DNA from 2 places in the Pseudomonas sp. GW456-12-1-14-TSB6 genome. Region 2 is predicted to be linked to the other one. Evidence: predicted binding sites of a transcription regulator. Region 2 holds the regulator's gene; the other holds the start of a gene.
The links. Region 2 encodes sigma-54, which starts transcription at its own class of promoters, with help from an activator protein. Its sites were predicted from a motif close to ANTGGCATNNANNTTGCTNT; they were not measured.
Positions count from the first base shown of each region.

Region 1: glnA (glutamate--ammonia ligase) is a predicted target of sigma-54. The motif match lies at 1,666-1,685, and genes of this name have one in related genera.

Region 1 covers NZ_JBWKZE010000004.1:240,767-245,621, reverse strand. Annotated here, with positions in the region: gene thiI (tRNA uracil 4-sulfurtransferase ThiI) at 1-1,451, opposite strand, end outside; gene glnA (glutamate--ammonia ligase) at 1,779-3,185, shown strand; gene AC07Y2_RS05730 (DUF4124 domain-containing protein) at 3,461-3,970, shown strand; gene AC07Y2_RS05725 (DUF4124 domain-containing protein) at 3,967-4,587, shown strand; gene glnL (nitrogen regulation protein NR(II)) at 4,818-4,855, shown strand, end outside.
Region 2 covers NZ_JBWKZE010000005.1:164,093-168,947, forward strand. Annotated here, with positions in the region: gene AC07Y2_RS06520 (HPr family phosphocarrier protein) at 1-67, opposite strand, end outside; gene rapZ (RNase adapter RapZ) at 83-940, opposite strand; gene ptsN (PTS IIA-like nitrogen regulatory protein PtsN) at 943-1,407, opposite strand; gene hpf (ribosome hibernation-promoting factor, HPF/YfiA family) at 1,419-1,727, opposite strand; gene AC07Y2_RS06540 (RNA polymerase factor sigma-54) at 1,801-3,294, opposite strand; gene lptB (LPS export ABC transporter ATP-binding protein) at 3,482-4,207, opposite strand; gene lptA (lipopolysaccharide transport periplasmic protein LptA) at 4,207-4,752, opposite strand; gene lptC (LPS export ABC transporter periplasmic protein LptC) at 4,739-4,855, opposite strand, start outside.

The DNA of each region.
Region 1 (4,855 bases), on a different contig from region 2:
CTCGGTCGATAAACGCGCACATTGGCATGCCCCTCACTGAGCAAATGGTGAGCATGCAGGCGACTCATCACGCCTTTGTCGCAATACAGCAGGTACTGGCGAGTAGGGTCCAGTTCCTTGAAACGAGCGTTCACTGCGTAGAACGGCATCGTCTGTACCTCTATGCCGGCGAGCTCCAGCGGGTCATCCTCGGCGGCATCCGGATGACGGATGTCGATGACGATCTGACCGGCCAGCGCTTCGCTGACTTCTTCGATCTGCAAATCCTGGCCCAATTCGTCAATCACCCGATCGATCGGCACCAGTCTGGCGTTTGCGAGCGCACGCTCAAGCACCGCCATGTCGAATTCCTGCTCTTCGTGCTCGACCCGGCCACGCTTGGCGGCGGTCTTCGGGTTGACCGAGATGACGCCGCAGTATTCCGGCATGTGCCGGGCGAAATCACCGGTACCGATCTGGTCGGCCGTGTCGATGATGTCCTGCTTGTGGGCGACGATCAGCGGCCGCAGGACCAGTTTGTCGGTGACGCAATCGATGACCGACAGATTCGGCAGCGTCTGGCTCGACACCTGGGAAATCGCTTCACCGGTGACCAGCGCATCGATGTGCAGGCGTTCGGCAATGCTCGACGCTGCGCGCAACATCATACGCTTCAATACGACGCCCATATGACTGTCGTCGACCTTGCCGAGAATTTCGCCCAAGACTTCTTCGAACGGAACACTGACAAATAGCACGCGTTGCGAGCTGCCGTACTTCTTCCAGATGAAATGCGCGACTTCCATTACGCCCAATTCGTGGGCACGACCGCCCAGATTGAAGAAGCAGAAGTGCGTCATCAGGCCGCGACGAAGGATCTGGTACGCGGCAACGGTCGAGTCAAATCCGCCGGACATCAGCACCAGCGTTTGCTCCAGCGCACCGAGCGGGTAGCCGCCGATGCCATTGTGCTGGCTGTGAATCACGAACAACCGTTTGTCGCGAACTTCGATACGGACTTCGATTTCCGGCTGCTTCAGGTCGATTCCGGCGGCACCGCACTCACGGCGCAGCTTGCTGCCGACGTATTTTTCGATGTCCATCGAGCTGAACGCATGCTTGCCCGCACGCTTGCAGCGCACCGAAAAGATCTTCCCGGCCAATGCATCGCCGTAGTGCTGCTTGCACTTTTCGGTGATGTCGTCGAAGTCGCCCAGCGGGTACTCGTCGATCTGCAGAAAGTGCGCGATGCCCGGCATGCAGGTCAGGCGCTCGCCCATCTCTTTCAGGGCCTTGGGGTCAGTGACGCGGGTTTCCAGCTCGAGGTTGTCCCACACACCGTTCACCACCACGGCCGGGTCCAGGTCGCGGAGCACGGTGCGGATGTTCTTGGCCAGCTGGCGGATGAATTTCGTCCGGACAGGTCGGCTTTTGATGGTGATCTCGGGGAAGACTTTTACGATTAGTTTCATGAAAACAGCGCGCGCTGGGCCAGCCGAAAAAGGGGGGCGCGGATTATAGCGGAAATTGCTCAAGGTTTAACCAGTTAATGTGCAGAAGGTTTTGCACGCACCAAAACGGGTCATTTTACGATTTGAGCGCTACATTAAAGGGCGAGATTTTCGCCTTTAAGGCGCTTTCGACCTTTAGAAGCGTGAATTTGGGGCAAAAAACCCATGCTGGGGCACTGGCATGCAATTTGCTCCCTTGTGAGGCAGGTTGCCTTGGCAGAGTATTCGCGCCGGCATCACCACTATTAAGGGCATCCACTACCCGCCCTAATTCACCCGGAGGACACTATGTCGAAGTCGGTTCAACTCATCAAAGATCATGACGTCAAGTGGATTGATCTGCGCTTCACGGACACCAAAGGCACTCAGCACCACGTGACCATGCCGGCTCGCGATGCGCTGGAAGACGACTTCTTCGAAGTTGGCAAGATGTTCGACGGTTCCTCCATCGCTGGCTGGAAAGGCATCGAAGCCTCCGACATGATCCTGCTGCCGGACGACGAAACCGCCGTTCTGGACCCGTTCACCGAAGAGCCGACCCTGATTCTGGTCTGCGACATCATCGAACCTTCGACCATGCAAGGTTACGATCGCGACCCTCGCGCCATCGCCCGCCGCGCCGAGGAATACCTGAAGACCACCGGTATCGGTGACACCGTATTCGCCGGTCCAGAGCCAGAGTTCTTCATCTTCGACGAAGTGAAGTTCAAGTCCGACATCTCCGGTTCGATGTTCAAGATCTACTCCGAGCAAGGCTCGTGGATGTCCGACCAGGACGTGGAAGGCGGCAACAAAGGCCACCGTCCAGGCGTGAAAGGTGGCTACTTCCCGGTTCCGCCGTTCGACCACGACCACGAAATCCGTACCTCCATGTGCAACGCACTGGAAGAAATGGGCCTGACCGTTGAAGTTCACCACCACGAAGTGGCAACTGCCGGCCAGAACGAAATCGGCGTCAAGTTCAACACCCTGGTGAAGAAAGCCGACGAAACCCAGACCCTGAAGTACGTTGTACACAACGTTGCCGACGCTTACGGCCGCACCGCGACCTTCATGCCGAAGCCGCTGTACGGCGACAACGGTTCGGGCATGCACGTTCACATGTCCATCTCCAAAGATGGCAAGAACACCTTCGCGGGTGAAGGCTATGCCGGCCTGTCCGACACCGCCCTGTACTTCATCGGCGGCATCATCAAGCACGGTAAGGCCCTGAACGGCTTCACCAACCCGGCCACCAACTCCTACAAGCGTCTGGTGCCAGGCTTTGAAGCTCCGGTAATGCTGGCCTACTCGGCTCGCAACCGTTCCGCCTCGATCCGAATTCCTTACGTCAACAGCCCGAAAGGCCGTCGTATCGAAGCCCGCTTCCCGGATCCGGCTGCCAACCCGTACCTGGCGTTCGCAGCTCTGCTGATGGCCGGTCTGGACGGTATCCAGAACAAGATCCACCCAGGCGATGCTGCCGACAAGAACCTGTACGACCTGCCGCCTGAAGAGGCGAAAGAGATCCCGCAAGTTTGCGGCAGCCTGAAAGAAGCTCTGGAAGAGCTGGACAAGGGCCGTGCGTTCCTGACCAAGGGCGGCGTGTTCTCCGACGACTTCATCGACGCTTACATCGCGCTGAAATCCGAAGAAGAAATCAAGGTCCGCACCTTCGTACACCCACTGGAATATGAGCTGTACTACAGCTGCTGATCCGGTAGCGCCGCGCTACGTGGCGTGACAAAAAGAGGCCTCCTTCGGGAGGCCTTTTTTGTGCCCGCAATTTATCGCCTCTGATCGTTCCCACGCTCTGCGTGGGAACGCCTCAAGGGATGCTCCGCGTCCGGTGACGCGGAGTGTCACGGGCTGCATTCCCACGCAGAGCCTGGGAACGATCAACCGAATAATCTCTGGATGTGTGCAGGGTTGGGCCAACCGTCGCGACTGGCCTATGCTGCAACCCATCGTTTTCGTTTCCGGTCGATTTCATGGGTCGCACCCTTCTCTGTATTTTGCTGCTGATCGCCCTGCCCGCTGCCGCGCAGATCTACAAGTACACCGATGCCAGCGGCAACACGGTGTACAGCGATCACGCGCCGGACGGCGTGCAGGCGCAGCCGGTGGAGTTGCCGCCGCTCAACAGCGTCCAGCCTCAGGCACCGAGCGCACCCTCTTCAGACACCCCCAGCCCTGCGCCAGCACGCAATGCCTATGAAGTGCTTGAGCTGACCGGCCTGCCCACCGAAGAGGCCCTGCGCGCCAACAACGGCACCTTCACAATCAGCGTGCTGATCAAGCCGCGCCTGCAACCGCCGCATCAATTGCGTCTGCTGCTGGATGATGCGCCTTATGGCCAGCCGAGCAATGTGCCGATCCTGCAACTGGTGAACGTCGACCGGGGCGAGCATCGGCTCGCGGTGCAGGTGATCAATGGCGAGGCGATCATTCAGCAGAGTCCGGCGCTGGTGTTCACCGTGCAGCGGGTGCACAAGCCATGACACGGGGATTGATTGCCTTGTGCCTGTCGCTGATCGCGTCTGGCGCATCGGCCGAGGTGTTCACTTACATCGACGCACAGGGCAATCGGGTCTACACCGATCAACCACGGGGCAACGCCAAGCGTGTACCGCTGGCCACCAGCAATCGCATGGCCTCGAACCCGACAGCTGCACCGGTCACGCCTTCGAACAAATCAGCAGAGCCGCCGCTGTTCCACTACGACATGTTGCGGGTGCTGATCCCCGAGCCGGACGCGACCATTCGCAGCAGCGCCGGAGAGCTGATCGTCAGCGTCACCAGCGAGCCGGGCCTGCAAAAAGGTCATTTGTATCGCCTGCTACTGGATGGCCAGGCCGTCGGCGAACCCGGCCTGAGCCCGGTGTTCCCGCTGAGCAACATCGATCGAGGCAGCCACAACCTGTCGGTGGAGATCCTCGACGCTCAGGGCCGAACCGTGGAGAAAACCGCCAACCAGCCGTTCCACATGCAGCGTATTTCCCTGGCGCAGAAACGTCAGGTCAAACCGTGCGTCAGCGCCGACTATGGCGTGCGCCCGGAATGCCCGCTGAAAGACAAACCCGCCGAACCGAAAAATCCTTTCCTGCGTTTCTTCTGACGTCGCTCAGCTTTGCGCACTATATTGGTGCAATACGCTGCACCGTACTCACATTCCAACCCATTTTGGTTCGAAAGTACCCGCCAGAGCGGTTTGACTGCCACGCAAACGAGCGTCAAACGCCCGTTTCAGGGGTTGAACGCTTCTTTTCGGAGCCTTGGTTTGGTTTTTGCATTTTCCTCGCATCAGCGCTGTATCCCTGCGCGCGCCATGCTCCAAAAGAGGTCCTCATGACCATCAGTGACGCACTGCATCGCTTGCTACTCGA
Region 2 (4,855 bases):
CGAATTTTGCCGATGCGCGGGCGTGCAGGCCCAGCTTGTTGATGATTTCTATTTCCCGAGCAGGCATCGCGTTGTGAATCCTTTAGCTGAGGTCGCGGTGGCGAACCTGGACGTTCTTCAGGGTCTTCTGCAGCGCCTGGCCAAGACGTTCGGTCAGGTAAACGGAACGGTGATGCCCGCCGGTGCAGCCGATGGCAATGGTGACGTAAGCGCGGTTGCTCGCCGCAAAGCGCGGCAACCATTTGTTCAGATACGTATAAATGTCCTGGTACATCTCCTCGACCTCCGGCTGCGCCGCCAGATACTCGGCGACCGGCTGATCGAGACCGGATTGCGCGCGCAGTTCCGGTTTCCAGTACGGGTTCGGCAGGCAGCGTACATCGAACACCAGATCCGCATCCACCGGCATGCCGCGTTTGAAACCGAAAGACTCCACCAGAAACGCGGTACCCGGCTCCGGCTGGTTCAACAGGCGCAGCTTGATGGTGTCGCGCAGTTGGTAGAGGTTCAGATTGGTGGTATTGACCTTCAGATCGGCCAGATCGGCAATCGGGCCCAGCAGGGCGGTTTCGTCGTCGATGGCTTCGGCCAGCGAGCGGTTGGCGTTGCTGAGCGGGTGACGACGACGAGTTTCCGAAAAGCGTTTGAGCAACGTTTCGTCATCGGCGTCGAGGTACAGGACATCGCACTGGATATGCCGGCTGCGCACTTCCTCGAGCAACTCTGGAAAACGTGACAGATGACTCGGCAGGTTGCGGGCGTCGATCGAGACGGCCACCAGCGGCTGGAGCATTTCGGTATGAACCAGCGCACGTTCGGCCAGATCCGGCAGAAGACCTGCCGGCAGGTTATCGATGCAGTAGTAACCGTTGTCCTCAAGGACATCCAGGGCGGTACTTTTACCCGAGCCGGAACGGCCACTGACAATGATCAAGCGCATGGTTACGGCCTGTTCTGTTCTTCCAGTACAACCTGGTACAAGGCTTCGTTGCTAGGCGCGCTACGCAGTCTGTCGCGCACGTCCTTGCGGTCGAGCATGCTGGCGATCTGGCGTAACAGCTCCAGGTGCGCATCGGTGGCGGCTTCCGGCACCAGCAGGACGAAGAGCAGGTCCACGGGCGCGCCGTCGATAGCGTCGAAATCGATAGGGGCATCAAGGTGCATCAGCGCACTGATCGGCGCTTCGCAGCCCTTGAGGCGGCAGTGGGGAATGGCGATGCCGTTGCCAAAACCGGTGGAGCCCAGTTTTTCACGGGCAATCAATGCCTCGAATACATCTTGCATCTCCAGATCCGGAACTTCCCGGGCGATCAGGTTGGCAATTTGTTCCAGGGCTTTCTTTTTACTGCCGCCCGGCACGTTCACCAGGGAACGGCCGGGGGTCAGGATACTTTCAAGTCGGATCATGGGGGTGGGGGTTATCGACCGGTAGCGCCCTGAAGCAGGCTCTGGGTCTTTTCCTTATGCTTTTTGAGTTGTTTATCAAGCTTGTCGGTCAGCGCGTCGATCGCAGCGTACATATCGGTATGTTCCGCGTTTGCGACGACCTCATTGCCGGGAATATGCAGCGTGGCTTCGATTTTCTGCTTCAGTTTTTCGACGCACATCGTGACTTGCACGTTGGTGATCTTGTCGAAATGCCCTTCGAGCTTCTTGAGCTTGAGCTCGATGTACTCGCGCAGAGGCTGGGTAACTTCCAGTTGGTGTCCACTGATGTTGACTTGCATACAGCTTCTCCTTCGTTGCCAGTGCATAAAGCGGCAGGCCGAAGAGCCTGCCACTGGAACGCTGTAACGTGGCTTACATCAACCGCTTGCGTTCGCTCGAAGGCGCGATCCCGAGGGATTCGCGGTACTTGGCGACCGTGCGGCGAGCCACCTGAATGCCTTGTGCCTCCAGTAAACCAGCGATCTTGCTGTCACTCAACGGCTTTTTCTGATTTTCCGCGGCAACCAGTTTCTTGATGATCGCGCGGATCGCCGTGGACGAGCATTCACCGCCCTCGGAGGTGCTCACATGGCTGGAGAAAAAGTATTTCAGCTCATATATGCCCCGTGGGGTATGCATGAATTTTTGCGTGGTTACGCGGGAAATCGTCGACTCGTGCATGCCAACCGCTTCTGCAATGTCGTGCAGGACCAGCGGCTTCATGGCTTCGTCGCCGTACTCCAGAAAACCGCGCTGATGCTCGACGATCTGGGTGGCCACTTTCATCAGGGTTTCGTTGCGGCTTTGCAGGCTCTTGATGAACCAGCGGGCTTCCTGCAACTGATTGCGCATGAAGGTGTTGTCGGCGCTGGTGTCGGCGCGGCGCACGAAACCGGCGTACTGGGCGTTGACCCGCAGGCGCGGCACCGACTCCTGGTTCAGCTCGACCAGCCAGCGCTCGTTGTCCTTGCGCACGATGACGTCAGGCACCACGTATTCGGCTTCAGTGGATTCGATCTGCGAACCGGGGCGCGGGTTGAGGCTCTGCACCAGTTCGATGACCTGACGCAGCTCGTCTTCCTTGAGCTTCATGCGGCGCATCAACTGGCTGTAGTCGCGGCTGCCGAGCAAGTCGATGTAATCGGTGACCAGGCGCTTGGCTTCGGCCAGCCAAGGGGTCTTGGCCGACAGCTGGCGCAATTGCAGCAGCAGGCATTCGCCCAGGTTGCGTGCGCCGATGCCGGCCGGTTCGAATTGCTGGATGCGGTGCAGGACGGCTTCGATCTCGTCCAGTTCGATGTCGAGTTCCGGATCAAAGGCGTCGAGAATTTCTTCGAGGGTTTCGTCCAGGTAGCCCTGATTGTTGATGCAATCGATCAGGGTGACAGCGATCAGGCGATCGGTGTCGGACATCGGTGCCAGGTTCAACTGCCACAGCAGGTGGCTTTGCAGGCTCTCGCCGGCGGAGGTGCGGGTGGTGAAGTCCCACTCGTCATCGTCGCTGCTCGGCAGGCTGCTGGCGCTGGTCTGGTAGACGTCTTCCCAGGCGGTGTCGACGGGCAGTTCGTTGGGGATTCGCTCGTTCCATTCGCCGTCTTCGAGGTTATCGACTGTCGGCGCGGTCTCCTGATAGGAGGGTTCCTGGATCTCGGTGTTGGGCTTCTGTTCGGCGTTGTCGGCCATGGGATCGGAGTTGTCGAAGTCGTCGCCGTCTTCCTGGCGTTCGAGCATCGGATTGGATTCCAGAGCCTCCTGGATTTCCTGTTGCAGATCCAGGGTCGACAATTGGAGCAGGCGTATGGCCTGTTGCAGCTGCGGTGTCATCGTCAGCTGCTGGCCCATTCTCAAGACTAGCGATGGTTTCATGGCAGGGGCTTAACACCTTATTCGCCGGCGCTATGCGCCATCCACTACAGGGCGCCGGAGCGCCAAACTTAAGCAAATTATATGCCTGAAACTGTCGTGTTTGCCTAGAGCGCTGTAACAATAAAAGCGTATAAAAAAGGCGCTTCAACGTTACAGCACCCGGACGGCTGGTCGGATGCTGTCGCGCTTACAGGCGGAACTCGTGACCCAGATAGACTTCCTTCACCAGATCGTTGGCGAGGATGGTCGCGGAGTCGCCCTCGGCGATCAACTGGCCGTCATTGACGATGTAGGCGGTTTCGCAGATATCCAGCGTCTCACGGACGTTGTGGTCGGTGATCAATACACCGATACCCTTGGCCTTGAGGTGGTGGATGATCTGCTTGATGTCGCCGACCGAGATCGGGTCGACACCGGCGAACGGTTCGTCGAGCAGGATGAACTTTGGTGCCGTGGCCAGTGCGCGGGCGATTTCCACGCGACGGCGCTCACCACCGGACAGGCTCATGCCGAGGTTGTCGCGGATGTGGCTGATATGGAATTCCTGCAGCAGGCTTTCCAACTCCTTGCGACGACCGGCCTTGTCGAGCTCCTGACGGGTCTCAAGGATGGCCATGATGTTGTCGGCTACCGACAGTTTGCGGAAGATCGACGCTTCTTGCGGCAGATAGCCGATACCGGCCTTGGCGCGACCGTGCATCGGCTGATGGCTGACGTCCAGATCGTCGATCAATACGCGACCCTGATCGGCCTGGACCAGGCCGACGATCATGTAGAAGCAGGTGGTCTTGCCGGCGCCGTTCGGGCCGAGCAGGCCGACGATCTGACCGCTGTCGATCGACAGGCTGACGTCGCGCACGACCTGGCGGCTTTTATAGGCCTTGGCCAGGTGCTGAGCTTTCAGAGTTGCCATTACTGGGTTTTCTCGTCGGTTTTCTTCTTCGGCTGGATCACCATGTCGATGCGCGGACGCGCTTCGGTGACCTTGCTGCCAGTGGCTCGACCGGCGCTGGCCAGTTTCTTCACCGTGTCATAGACGATTTTCTCGCCCTGAGTGGTGTTGTTGTCCTTGTCGACGACTTTCGCCTTGTCGATCAGCACAACGCGGTTTTGCGCGGCGTGGTACTGAATGGTCACGCCCCAGCCCTGTACAGGCTTGGTGTCGCCCGCCGTCTGCAACTGCTCGAAGTAGGCAAGGTTGCCCACCGAGGTCACGACGTCGATATCGCCGGTCTGGGTGCGGGTGATGGTCACGGTGTTGCCTTTGACGATCATCGAACCCTGAGTGATGATTACGTCACCTTTATAGGTAGCAACGCCGTTCTTGTCGTCCAGCTGGGCATCGTCGGCCTGAATACGGATTGGCTGCTCTTGATCGTTCGGCAGAGCCCAGGCGCTCACGCTTCCCAGTGCTGCGCCCAGACTGAGCAAAATAGGGAGGGTTTTAACGAGCCTCATACTGTCCTCTTACGTTCGATAGCAGGTGTATCCTGCTTTCCTTCAAATACGCTTTCATTCCTACGCCAGTCGATACACCGCCAGCGCCGTCGATTCTAACGGG